4 regions of the Paenibacillus sp. ICGEB2008 genome follow, and region 1 is predicted to be linked to each of the others. Evidence: riboswitches for the same ligand, from Rfam matches in the RefSeq annotation. Region 1 holds a riboswitch; each other region holds the start of a gene.

Region 1 (3,141 bases):
GCATTGGGATGGGTAATAAGTCCAGCGTCAATCAGGTCCGCCCATTCAATCAGCGGTTCGGCACCTTCCACTGTCGTATGTACCCGCGCGAGAGCGTGTCTGATGGCTTCCGGCGAGGCATTCTCTACGCCAATATCCCCTTTGCGCGTCGCCTCTGCCTCAGGTATAAAAGCCTGCTTGCAGCCGGGTACCTTGGAGGCGATGATTTTACGGATACGCTCCCCTGCATGATCGGGATCAGTTAAAATAATGACCCCCCGCCGTTCCTGCGCCAATGCAATTTTCCGCAGCGTCATTTTATTAATGGCTGAACCGCCAGTTTCTATCGTATCTGCTTCGACAGCACGGCGAATGGCTACCGTATCATCCCGGCCTTCCACCACGATCACTTCCTTGATCATCTTCGTTTCCCTCCACTGCTACACAGCAACATATATTTATCTTTCCCTGCTTTTGAAAACAAAATAAGAAGAGGGTATCCTCTTCTTAGCATGGCATAACTATGTTGTTAATACTATCGCATTGTCCTCAACATACACAACCTGTTTTAGTTGATTTCCGGCTTTACAGGTCCGATAACATATACGGTTTTACCGTGCTTACGACCAAATTGGTTGGCCCGGCTCAAACTCTCATAATACACATCGATTTTGTGGCCTTTAATCGCGCCACCGGTATCCTCCGCACGGCGGAAGCCCACCCCTTCAATATACACCCACCACCCGATTGGAATTACACTCGGATCGACAGCGATGGTGCGTCCTTCCGTGACACGTGTGCCGGAGGCGGTACGTGTACCGATACCTGGCTCCTGTGCGGAATACGCCGTCATGGAGACGTTTTGTAAAACTTTTTTATAATTAAAATTAATACCTGCTTTACGGACAGCACTGCCCGAACTAACCTTTGTAGCCTTAACTGCATCTTTAGGGCCGATGGAAGCAGCTAGAACGACCGGTTTTTTCTTCGTTCCTACCGCAATTACCTTATCCACACGATTCTGTGCGACTTCCTTGTTGACCAGCTGTTTGGATACCAATTTTCCATCATGGTATACCTTTTGAACATGCTGGACTACCACACCCGATTTGCCACTTTGAATGACTCGATTATCGCCTTTATAGAGACTTGGATCTGCCGTTTTGATGACCTGATAAGGCACTTGTTTTTTCTGTTCGACCTGCTGTTTCTTCACACGGACGATTTTTATGTCCATGTTAGCTGAAACAGAGGCATCCAACGCAGGGTAAACTTTATCCGTTGATGATAATTTATAGCCCGAAGTGCGAATGGCACCCTCTACTGTATTTTCTGTTGTGTACAGCTTTTTCGTCTTATTGCCTGAGGATACTTTAACCTGATTGGCACGTTTAATGACTACGCGATCCCCATCCTGTACTGCTCCATTTAGCGGCATGGAAATTGTATCATGCGGCTGAAGTGAAATAGAATGCTCATTGAGCAAATCTTGGAGCTTGGATTCCCGGGTTTCTACTGCAGATGCCTTACCATCGATGACAAAAAAGACTTGTTTTTTAGATTGCGTGTACATCAGAATTGAAATCATAATCGTTAGTGCGATTAGAAAAATAGCAACCAAAGCAGCCTGGCGCACATTCTCTTGCTTCCAACGTAATACGTAAGACATGCTGGATGAGCGTGACTCATGGGTCTCCTCTTTTCGGAAAATGCCCATTTCCTCCGTCCTCCTTACATAGCCCGCCGTCTGGAGTAAGACATAGTTGATCGTTGACGTGACTATAACAGATTTTCTACAAGACAAGCCCGTACTGCGACTGTCCTGCACCATGTACCCGTCTTCGCGGCATGCTGTCCTCCCCTGTTTAACCACAGTATGATGACAGATTTTCTTTTATTCACAACAAAAAAAGCCAAAGAAAGAGACTAGAGAGCTCTTTCGTGGCTTCCGACATGTGTGAATATGCGGGAAAACTCATGCACGAGATGGCTTCTCTCTTGTTACGCTTACGGGGTTAGCTGTCGGGTTCGGACGTAGAGAGTCGCCCTAGCTTAGGTCAACCGCTCATGGCGGTCGCCTTCACATTCACCCCGAAGACCCAGAAAGAAATCGAAATACGGCTTCTCTACCTGTTCATCCCATTCGGGAAATGAATTTCGGTTGAGCCGGCTGCTGAAGAGACATTCTCTCTTGCACATACGCCGGACGTACTGTAAGCCATATCGGTTCCCCCGTTCCCTGCAAAAGGGACTCAGCGAGACTGGTTCATGAAATGATTTGTTGATGTTTACACTCAACAACAATTCACTGAAAAGATGATATCCTGTTTACATGCATGTTGTAAAGCAGGTTTCAAGTACATTTTTTAAAATATTCGGTTAAAAAATTGTAATATTCTTGAGTTTCCTGCAACAAAATCATAATTAGCTCCGTCTATCTCTTTATTTTGATTGATTTCTTCGCTTTTTCACTGAATGTCAAATCGTTCCAAAGCATTTTGGGTCGTAATGGATACCAATTCCTCCACCGTAATTCCCTTAATTTGGGCGGCTGCCTCTGCCACCAATCTCACATGGGCCGACTCATTTCGCTTCCCGCGAAACGGATGAGGCGTCAAGTATGGCGCGTCCGTTTCAATCAGCAGACGATCCAGCGGAACCTGGGCCAGTACCTCTTTTGGCTGCTTGGCATTTTTGAACGTTATGGGCCCGCCAAAGGAAAGGTGAAAGCCCATATCCAGCACCATTTTAGCGGTCTCCCAGCTCCCAGAAAAGGAGTGCATGACTCCGCCAATCTCGCTCGCCTTTTCCTCACGTAAAATTCTCACAATATCTTCATGTGCATCCCGGTTATGGATAACAATTGGCATGTTGAGCTCACGTGCCAGACCAATTTGGTTTCGAAGCACCCGCTGCTGTACATCCTTTGGTGATGTATCCCAATAGTAATCCAGACCGATCTCTCCGATCGCTACAACCTTTTTATGACTGCATAACGATGCAATCCATTCTAAATCCCCCTCCTGCATTGTAATAGCATCCTGCGGATGCCATCCAACGGCCGCATAAATAAAATCATACGTCTCAGCCAGCTTCATGGTGGATGGAATGGTCTCACGATTAAATCCGATATTGATCATCCGTGTTACTCCTGATTCGACA
Region 2 (3,141 bases), on a different contig from region 1:
CTGCTGTGGGGAGTATTTCTCTATAGGCTGGTACAGTCTGCCGTTATCCCGCTGCTGCTACGTTATCCTGATCAGAGCCAAAACGAACTGGGAAAGACCTTGTTTTGGATGGAGGGCCAGATCGCCTTGATGGACAGCCGGGAAGTACATGTGTACTTGTGGATATTACTAGGGGCGACCGTACTGCGCATACTAATCACTCCCTTCATTAGAGCTGGCATATATCAAAGCCTGCATACCGATGCGTCTGAACCGCAAAGCCTGTCCTTCTTCAAGGGGATGAAACGCCACGGTATGTCATCGCTATTGTATTACATCATCGAGTTGGGTTTGCTGCTGCTTCCCGCCTTTTGGGTGGTACCGAGACTCTATCCTATTGTAGTAGGAACGTTGCAATCTTCCTCTTACCTGCTACATTTGTTGCCCTATGCCATGGGGTGGATAGCTTACGGTTGGGTCATTCGGCAGTGCATCCTGTATATGCAGTTGGGCACTGTCAGTGGTCACACCATACTATCCTCCCTGCTCGCCTTCTTTCGCCAGCTTCTTCCGGCTGTTGGTGTATCCCTGTTGCTCGGTACTTGTGTGTTGCTAGTTTTCGGTCTATTTGGCACCGTGGCGATGATTTGGACGGGTATGTTGGCACTGATTCTCCAGCAATCGTATCATTTTGTTACCAGTCTGGTCAGGCTGTGGCATATCAGTTCGCAGTATCGGCTATGGCACATCGATATCTCCAGCAGAGGCTAACCTCTCACAATATGCTCTCTCCTGTATTTTCAGCTGTCGAAAAAACTTTTTTCTTTCCCGTGCAAACAGCACATAACTGAATACTGTTAACAGAATCTGTTCCTGGAGCGTTAGGAACAGATTTTTTTTGTAACTTTTTGCGATGAAACATTTGCCAAAGCCTGCTGTCTTTGTTACAATAATCGCAGTGAACTGATAGTAACAACTTTGTAATCTTTATTGTAACCTTTATCTTAAAAACATCGTTGTCGTGAATACTGCTCTCCAAGGTGCACATCTTAAGTTAAGCCTAATTCCTGGCACCTAGGAAGCGGGGGAACCAGTTTGGGTGAATTGATCTCGCAACAGAGTGGTCATAGGGGAACCTTCTACCGAATCCTTAAGCTAACCTCGCAGGCATTGGAAGGGGTATATTTTTTTTGAAGAAGAAGCTAACGATCGCAGCCATGGGTCTCGCCATTGCCTTTACATCTTTTACATTCGGTGGCAGCAGTGCATTTGCAGACTCTAAGATGGACCAGGTCATCCAAGATGCCAAAGGAACGAACTACAGAAGCGGAGGCACTACACTCGAGGGATTCGATTGCTCCGGCTTCACAATGTATGTATTCAACAAACTGGGAATTAAACTGCCGCATCAATCTGGATCACAATTCAAAATGGGTTCTTCTGTATCCCGCGATGAAATGAGACCAGGCGACCTGGTGTTCTTCAACACCACAGGAAGAGGCGTTTCCCATGTAGGTATCTTCGTAGGTGAAGGGAAATTCGCCCACTCCTCGACTTCACGTGGTGTAGTAGTTAGCTCACTGAACGAAAATTATTACGCTAACCGTTATGTCGGTGCAAAAAGAATTATGAGCACAGACGCTTACCATTCTGTAGCTTCAGATATTCCTGATGACGACAACGTAGAATAACTACCGCACAGCAAGCTAACCCTAGCCGCAATTTGATTCTGGCCGGAATCGAATTGCGGTTTTTTATGTCCACTACATCAGCAATGATTATCATTACTGACGAACTGACACCTCAAAAGGTTTCAATTTTAGCGAACATCGTCGGTTTTACCGTCACCGCTGGGGGAGCATATGAGCAGTAAATCCTTCTTATTGAATGTATACCCGACTTAGGTACGAAATAAACACGCTTGCCATTCTCCTACAACTTGTCTACAATCTGTGGTTAATGATTGAAGTACCTGCATAAGGAGGAATGGAAAAGTGCCGGCCTCAATATCCAACTACCGGATCGTACCGATGGACGAGCATCAAGCGGCTGAAATCTGTGAGTGGCGCTATGATCCCCCCTACAACATATACGGCTGGCTTCCCTGGGAACAAATGAAGGCACTTGAAGTCGAATTTGGAAGTCCCACGCTTCGCCAAGAGCAATATGTTGCGGTCCTGGACGAAGAGAATGAGCTGACGGGATTTGCTCAATATTTCCCTATGGTCGGTGTGACCCGGCTGGGTCTTGGAATGCATCCCGAAAGATGCGGACATGGCACAGGCTCCGATTTTGTCCGGGCCATTGCCGAGGAAGCCAGACGACGTCATCCGCAGAATGAAATTGACCTAGAGGTTCTCACTTGGAATCAGCGGGCTATCCGAGCCTACAAGGCAGCTGGATTTGAGCTGACGGATACCTATGAACGCCAGACTCCAGATGGCAGAAAGCCGTTCCATTGTATGGTATATCGTCCTGAACAACAGAATCGGGTTCTATAAATAAGAGCGCCTTCACTATACAACCGCGATGTTGTATAACGAAGGCGCTCTTCATATATACGACAGATCATTACAAACTCAATGACTGCTGCGCATTTTTTCGAAAGCTTCATTATATTGTTGGGCTTCCTTAATATCTACGGCCATAATACCGCCATCGTCCCAGGAGGTCAAACGCAGAGTCACGGTCTTGTAATCAATCGTAATAAATGGATGGTGATTAAATGCCTCAGATATAGCGGCAACTTCATCCACGAAGGCAATTCCTTTCATAAAACTGGAAAAATTATATTTCCGAACGATCCAACGTCCTTCCTCCAGTTCCCAGCCCTCCAGCTTCTCCAGATGTGCTTCAATCTCTTCTTGTGTAAAAGGCATGTTACGAACTCCTCCCCGTTTATACGGAAGCCTTTTAGCCGCTTAAATGCGGCCAAAACTACGATATATTGGTGTACATATTACCACGGCCCCGTTGATAAATCCATAAGACGGCCATCAAATCAATGGGACCGACGTCAGCTCCTCATCCCCGATGAGTACATAGATCCGGTGCTGCTCCGGCTCATAAATCACAACACCGCTGCCTACAGTGATTATAGGTTCTGTGCCCAGTGCATAAAATAAGTCTTCTGCCAAAGCCTCATTGACTTCCTGGCACCCC
Region 3 (3,141 bases), on a different contig from region 1:
TACCGAATCCTTTGTAAGGCTAAAACTTACGAAAATGCTCCAGTTTTCGTTCATGTTTAAGAGAATATGCGCGTTTACTTCGTCATCTTCACGGATATCCGCTTCATGATGTGCTTCTCTTCAGTCGTGTAGGAATTCACTCAATCACCAGCATAATTTTAATAGGACAGGTACATAATAGCTGAGAGCACCACTAGGTACCACTGCACGGAAAGGGGGAATACAAATGCGGTACAGGGGAGTGTTGCCATGTTTAGCACTGTTACTAGCATTTTCAAGTTTTCCCGTTCACGCTGACACGCCTCCCAACATCGGAACGCCCCATCCCAAGGAAGCTACTGTCGCTACTTCGGTATATCAAAGTAAAGATCGAGCTACTCCAACATTAGCGATGCTACGAAAAAAGCATGCGGACATTTTTAAAATGTGCGGCCCGCACACCCGCCAAATTGCCTTAACCTTTGATGATGTGCCCGATTCAAGGTATACGCCGCAGGTTTTGGACGTATTACACGCAAACGGTATCAAAGCTACGTTTTTTATCGTCGGCCATCGTGCGGAAAAGCATCCGGGGATCATACGCCGCATCATCCGCGAGGGTCATGCTATAGGAAACCATTCCTATACTCATCCGGATTTCAGGAAGGCCACACCAGAACGCTTTCGCCACCAGATTACAAAAACAGAACGTATTTTAGAAGCCAGCGCAGGTTTTCGGCCCAGATTGATACGACCACCCTATGGTGAAATCACGGAGCCTCAAATTCAGTGGGCGCGTCGTCATGGGTACATGATCGTCAATTGGAATGTGGACTCTCTAGACTGGAAGGGATTAAGCAAAACACAGATTCAGCGTAACGTGATCCCGGCTACCAGACCTGGCTCCATTATTTTAATGCATGCAGGTGGAGGTCAAAGTTCCAACTTGCAAGGTACTGTCCAAGCTTTGCCGGGTCTAATCCACTCTTTAAAAGCTAAGGGCTACAAGTTTGTCACAGTCCCCCGGCTACTTCACACATCGGAACGAAAATAACAGTATGTCTAAGCCTCGTATATACCAACAACGTAAAAAGGCTGCCTTGACGAGCAGAATGCTTCTGCTTGTAAGACAGCCTTTTTTAGCGATAAACGACCGTACTGATAAGAAGTCGTCCCAGTTATATGTTGTGTGCTATAATATTAAGTTTACATAATATATATTATGTTTAATGAATTCAAATATATGCACAATGCTATTTATCAATAACGTACAGTTTCACATTTTGGAAGCCGAAGTCGTTCACGAATGATTTGTTGCCAGGGATAAAGATATCAATCCGCTTTCCGGTAATAGCGCTGCCCTGATCACGGGCAACGGCTACAAAAGAATGGTCTGGCAAGCCGGGATGGGAATAGCCTGTAACTAGCACCTTTGTTCCCATAGGAATGACTTTCGGGTCTACTGCAATTGTACCCAGTTTAAGCGGATTACCGTAGTAATCGACTGCACCCCATTTGCCATTTTCATCAGCTGCGGCTGAATATGCTGTTGCTTTAACATCAACAACTTTACTGTAATTGAATGTTTTGCCCCATGCTTCAATTGTTGGCCTCTCATTCGCTGGTGCTTTCTCCGTAAGAAGCTGTGGTTTCGAATCCGAAGCCGCCTTCACACTTTTTTTCGTCTGGCACTTTAATTTGTAGACCTGCATATATGTTGTTGGACGCAATATCCGGGTTAGCCTTCGTCAAGTCATCTACCGATACCCCATAACGTTGAGCAAGCAAAAAGAAAGTATCGCCTTCTTTGGCAGTATGAAGCGAAGCAGCATTTGCTACTCCAGCTGTCTGTGCCAATCCTGCAATCGCTGCGGCAAGCACCGCAAATTTCATGGTTTTTCCAATATGTTTTAAGTGTTTCAAAGATATGTACCTCCTCTGTTATGCCTGCGAAGTTAGCTGTCGGATTCGGACTCAGGAGAAGCCCTATGCTTGTGCAATTCACCCCTAGGCATATTCCACAACATCTATATGACGCATTGGAATAATTGCCGTTGTTACGTCCCCCGCACTTCCCATGGTTTGAGCCCAGCACCTGAGTAATTGTTATCATTGCTGCTGCCCCGGTAAGTTTTGGCTTACTGCATAATATCACAATTTTGTAACCTTATCTGCATGAAAATGTTGGGAACCTTGAACATCATACTATATCCATTACAATTTTGTCATCAAAAATCGGTTTTTTGTTACGAAAATATGGAGATATGGTGACAAAAAGAGAAAAGCCCTCCGTGAAATATCATCACGAGAGGGCTTTGTCAATAATTCATAAAAGCATTTTCTTACAGCACTTTAGCCAGAAAATCACGGGTACGATCATGGCTTGGAGTTCCGAAAACTTGCTCCGGCGTACCTTGCTCTATAATTTGACCGTTGTCCATAAAGATGATTCGGTCTCCTACCTCACGAGCAAAGCCCATTTCATGCGTCACGATCACCATCGTCATGCCGCCTTCAGCAAGCTTCTTCATCACATCCAGAACCTCTCCAACCATTTCAGGGTCCAGGGCAGAGGTAGGTTCATCAAACAGCATTACGTGCGGCTGCATGGCGAGAGCACGTGCTATCGCTATACGTTGCTTTTGACCGCCAGATAACTGGTTCGGGTAGGTATTCTTCTTATCCTCAAGACCCACGGTCCGCAGGAGCTCCAACGCAATTTTCTCCGCTTCTTTCCCCGATTGCTTCTTCACCTGCGTTGGTGCAAGCGTCAGATTCTGCAGTATTGTTTTATGCGGAAACAGATTAAAATGTTGGAAAACCATCCCCATCTTCTCTCGAGTCGCATTAATATTATGACCACGGGCCGTAATCGGCTCACCCTCAAACAAGATTTCCCCTTCTGTTGGCTGTTCCAACAGATTCATACAACGCAAAAACGTACTTTTCCCCGAACCACTCGGGCCGATAATGACGACTACTTCACCTTTGGCGATATCTATATCAATGCCTTTTAAAATTTCATTCTTACCGAATGATTTACGCAGTTGTTTAACGGTGATCACTGGCTCTCAACTTCCTTTCCCATAAACCCAACAGCTTAGATAAGCTAAATGTCATTACAAAATAAATAGCGGCTGCGATTACGAACGGACTTAAGCC
Region 4 (3,141 bases), on a different contig from region 1:
TCGGTCCCAGTGCATAAGCTAGCGTGAGTGGACCCAGCCTGCCTGCAAACATCGTCAGAGTAATCACCAGCTTGCCTACAACTGTCAAATCAGGTGTAAGCCCCATGGACAGTCCTACCGTACCAAAGGCAGACACCGTCTCGAACAAGATCATCAGAAAATGATGATCTTCGGTTGCGGACAGAATCATCGTCACCCCAATCACGAACAGCAACCCCAGCAAGGTAATAGTCAAAGCCTTATAAATGCGTGCCTGCGCAAGTCGGTACCGGAACAGCACAATGTCTTCCCGTCCCCGCAGCATCGAAAACACCGCTCCAATGAGCAGAGCAAATGTAGTGGTCTTAATCCCGCCTCCAGTGGAGCCAGGCGAAGCCCCAATAAACATGAGTATGATGATAAAAAACTGCGTAGCCTGCCGCAAGCCTGCAATGTCCAGCGTGTTGGCACCTGCGGTGCGAGGGGTAACGGACTGGAATAAAGAACCCAGCAGTTTACCACCCCAATCAAGCGAGCCAAGCGTCTTCGGATTCGTAAACTCAAATACAAAAATGACAAGCGTCCCGACGACAATCAGAGCAGCTGTCATGCTGAGTACCACCTTGGTATGCAAGGACAGTCTCTTACGCTTGCGATAATCTGCCAGGTCAGACATCACTACAAAACCAATACCACCCGAAATAATGAGAAACATGGCTGTAAAATTAACAATCGGATCATATACATAACCTGTCAGGCTACGAAATTCACCGAACAAATCAAAACCAGCGTTATTAAACATGGAAATGGCATGCCAGATTCCAAAATAAATCGCCCTGCCGACAGGCATATCAAATGACCAGCGAATCGAAAAAATAGCTGCACATACGCCCTCAATCATCAGCGAGTACCATAGCACCTTGCGGATCAATCCGACAATTCCTTCGACAGAGGTCTGATTCATCGCTTCTTGCAAAATAAGGCGCTCCCGCAAGGAAATCCGACGCTTGAACACCAGCGCGATCAAGGTAGCCATAGTCATAAAGCCAAGTCCGCCAATCTGAATCAGCGCAACGATGACAATTTGACCAAAGGTTGTAAAAAAGAGCCCTGTATCCTTAACGACAAGCCCAGTTACACAGGTCGCGGAAGCGGCAGTAAACAAAGCGTCTATAAACGCAAGTGGTTTTCCTGTTGTATTAGAAATGGGCAGCATTAACAATAAACTACCTATTAGAATGATAATGGCAAAGCCTGCAACGAATATTTGCGGTGGAGAAAGCCGAAGCCAGCTTGCATTGGGATTCATTTATTCATCACTTCTCCTCCTTGGTGAACTATGAGCATGGAGATCGCTCAGCTCATAAAATCACCAATTCTTTTCAGTTTCTTTTATAAATCAGAAAAGTATCCGCAAAGCGGGATACTTTTGCCTTTCAATACTCACTACACTTTATACGTAACTACCTCATGGAACGTTTGATGACTTTAAGGCGGGCAGCAGCGAAGCGGTCCATTTGAATCTGGAGAAGCGATAGCGCTCGCCTTTGACTCTGAATTTTACCCGTATCAAGGTCTAGAAAATCAAAAAAAATTCAGTGGCAACAGCGATTGGAAGATCAAATGGAACGCGCAGCGTCCTTAACTCAGCAAACTTTTATTCACACTTATACACACAAAAAAAGACACCGGAAAACCGAGTGCCTGACTTGGTTCCTGCCCACAGCCTACGAGGTTAGCTGACGGATTCGGGCAGCACAGTATGCCCTATTTACACTTCCGGTCCATCAGGATCGGCTGTAAAATTCACCCCAGTAACATGGTTCCCCCGTTTTCTCACAGAAATTCGGCTTAAATGTATGTCATTACCCATATATTTCATAGGCATTGCCTCAAGATTATAATCCTTCTCTATCCAGATCACAAAACCGATTTCGCCGAAAAAACGTGAAATTGGCTTTAATTTGCGATTGGGCATCGCTTAATCACAGCTTATCTAATTTTATTAAAACTTTAAAGTGCTTTCACTCTGTTTTCATGAATATCGCTGGTCTGTTGGCGGGAACCTGTGCAGTATGATATCTTTAATGGATGTTCTTATTTACAGATTAAGGAGGAAACTCATGAATCCTATCGGGAAACCGGTCGTGCTCACGGCCAACTTCAAAAAATTAGGCTTGCTGGGCGGGGTTGGCCTGATTTGCTTTTTTATCTTTCAATTGCTTATTCCCTCGCTTAGCAATCCAAGTCCGGAATCATTGATGAATGCAAAGGTCATCAGCAAACAAGAAGCGATCGTACACGCATTGGACTTCGCCCGTTCTGAGCTGGGCTATACGGAATCACAGCCAGAGAAGCCTGTCGTGACCTATCAGGCTGAAACAGATTTGTACGGTTATTTATCCAGAGAAAAACTGCTTCAAGCGTACGATCGTACATGGAAAAAAAATTATCCTTATGAAACCTTTCGGGTTGATTTGCCTGACTCCTCAGCGAAGGGCAAGCTGCAAATTCATGTGGATTTATCCACTGGGAAGGTCGTTAGCTTTAAGCGGATCACCTCCAGCACCAATTACACACAGGCTGATGTTTCTACAGATGAACAAGCACGAAGCAAGCTTGTACGTATAGCTGAGGGCGACATGACGCTTGAAGCTAAGGAACAGGCTGCAGCAAAATGGATCAAACGCTTTGGCTTTAATCCATCGGAATTGAAGCTTGCGACCACTGAGGGGGAAGGTGGATTAAAATATACCGTGGACGAAAAGAAAATCGGCGCCTCGGTCCTTACGCTGGCTTTTACCTTTGAAGATGGGGATGTTCGCTCATTTACCCAAAGCTTTTCAGCCCCTTCGTCTTATACCGACTATGTTAAAAATCAAACATACTGGGCGAATTGGATGACTTATGCGGGTTATGCCCTATTTAGCTTTGTCCTGGGTGTACTTGCCATTGTGTATGCGTCACTCACCCGACGACATACTTCATTTGTACGCGGTATTGTTCTGTCCATTGTTTATTTTATTGCTAGTATAGCTGGGACCATGAACATGCTGCCTTTATTACAGGCTGAAGCAGGCAGTAAGGGCATGCTTATATTTCTTATGGTATTCCAGGTCGGTGTTACCTTCTTCATGGCTGTAGCTCTCTACTTCTCCTTGG

The links. Region 1 has a riboswitch for cyclic di-AMP ahead of C400_RS0111465 (3D domain-containing protein). Riboswitches for the same ligand answer to the same signal wherever they lie in the genome.
Region 2: it holds a riboswitch for cyclic di-AMP, as region 1 does, so the genes downstream of both, C400_RS0112900 (C40 family peptidase) here and C400_RS0111465 (3D domain-containing protein) in region 1, are expected to answer to the same signal.
Region 3: it holds a riboswitch for cyclic di-AMP, as region 1 does, so the genes downstream of both, C400_RS0117260 (3D domain-containing protein) here and C400_RS0111465 (3D domain-containing protein) in region 1, are expected to answer to the same signal.
Region 4: it holds a riboswitch for cyclic di-AMP, as region 1 does, so the genes downstream of both, C400_RS0113555 (TrkH family potassium uptake protein) here and C400_RS0111465 (3D domain-containing protein) in region 1, are expected to answer to the same signal.

What each region holds. Positions count from the first base shown of each region.
Region 1 covers NZ_AMQU01000010.1:81,147-84,287, forward strand. Annotated here, with positions in the region: gene rnmV (ribonuclease M5) at 1-401, opposite strand, end outside; gene C400_RS0111465 (3D domain-containing protein) at 548-1,696, opposite strand; cyclic di-AMP (ydaO/yuaA leader) riboswitch at 1,968-2,247, opposite strand; gene C400_RS0111470 (TatD family hydrolase) at 2,448-3,141, opposite strand, start outside.
Region 2 covers NZ_AMQU01000013.1:15,654-18,794, reverse strand. Annotated here, with positions in the region: gene C400_RS0112910 (hypothetical protein) at 1-750, shown strand, start outside; cyclic di-AMP (ydaO/yuaA leader) riboswitch at 1,027-1,164, shown strand; gene C400_RS0112900 (C40 family peptidase) at 1,170-1,670, shown strand; gene C400_RS0112895 (GNAT family N-acetyltransferase) at 1,974-2,480, shown strand; gene C400_RS0112890 (4a-hydroxytetrahydrobiopterin dehydratase) at 2,559-2,858, opposite strand; gene C400_RS0112885 (hypothetical protein) at 2,976-3,141, opposite strand, start outside.
Region 3 covers NZ_AMQU01000016.1:474,217-477,357, reverse strand. Annotated here, with positions in the region: gene C400_RS0117265 (polysaccharide deacetylase family protein) at 227-1,033, shown strand; partial or broken gene C400_RS0117260 (3D domain-containing protein) at 1,233-1,902, opposite strand; cyclic di-AMP (ydaO/yuaA leader) riboswitch at 1,909-2,078, opposite strand; gene C400_RS0117255 (amino acid ABC transporter ATP-binding protein) at 2,322-3,044, opposite strand; gene C400_RS0117250 (ABC transporter substrate-binding protein/permease) at 3,031-3,141, opposite strand, start outside.
Region 4 covers NZ_AMQU01000014.1:91,036-94,176, reverse strand. Annotated here, with positions in the region: gene C400_RS0113555 (TrkH family potassium uptake protein) at 1-1,288, opposite strand, end outside; cyclic di-AMP (ydaO/yuaA leader) riboswitch at 1,689-1,841, opposite strand; partial or broken gene C400_RS28585 (CPBP family intramembrane glutamic endopeptidase) at 2,103-3,141, shown strand, end outside.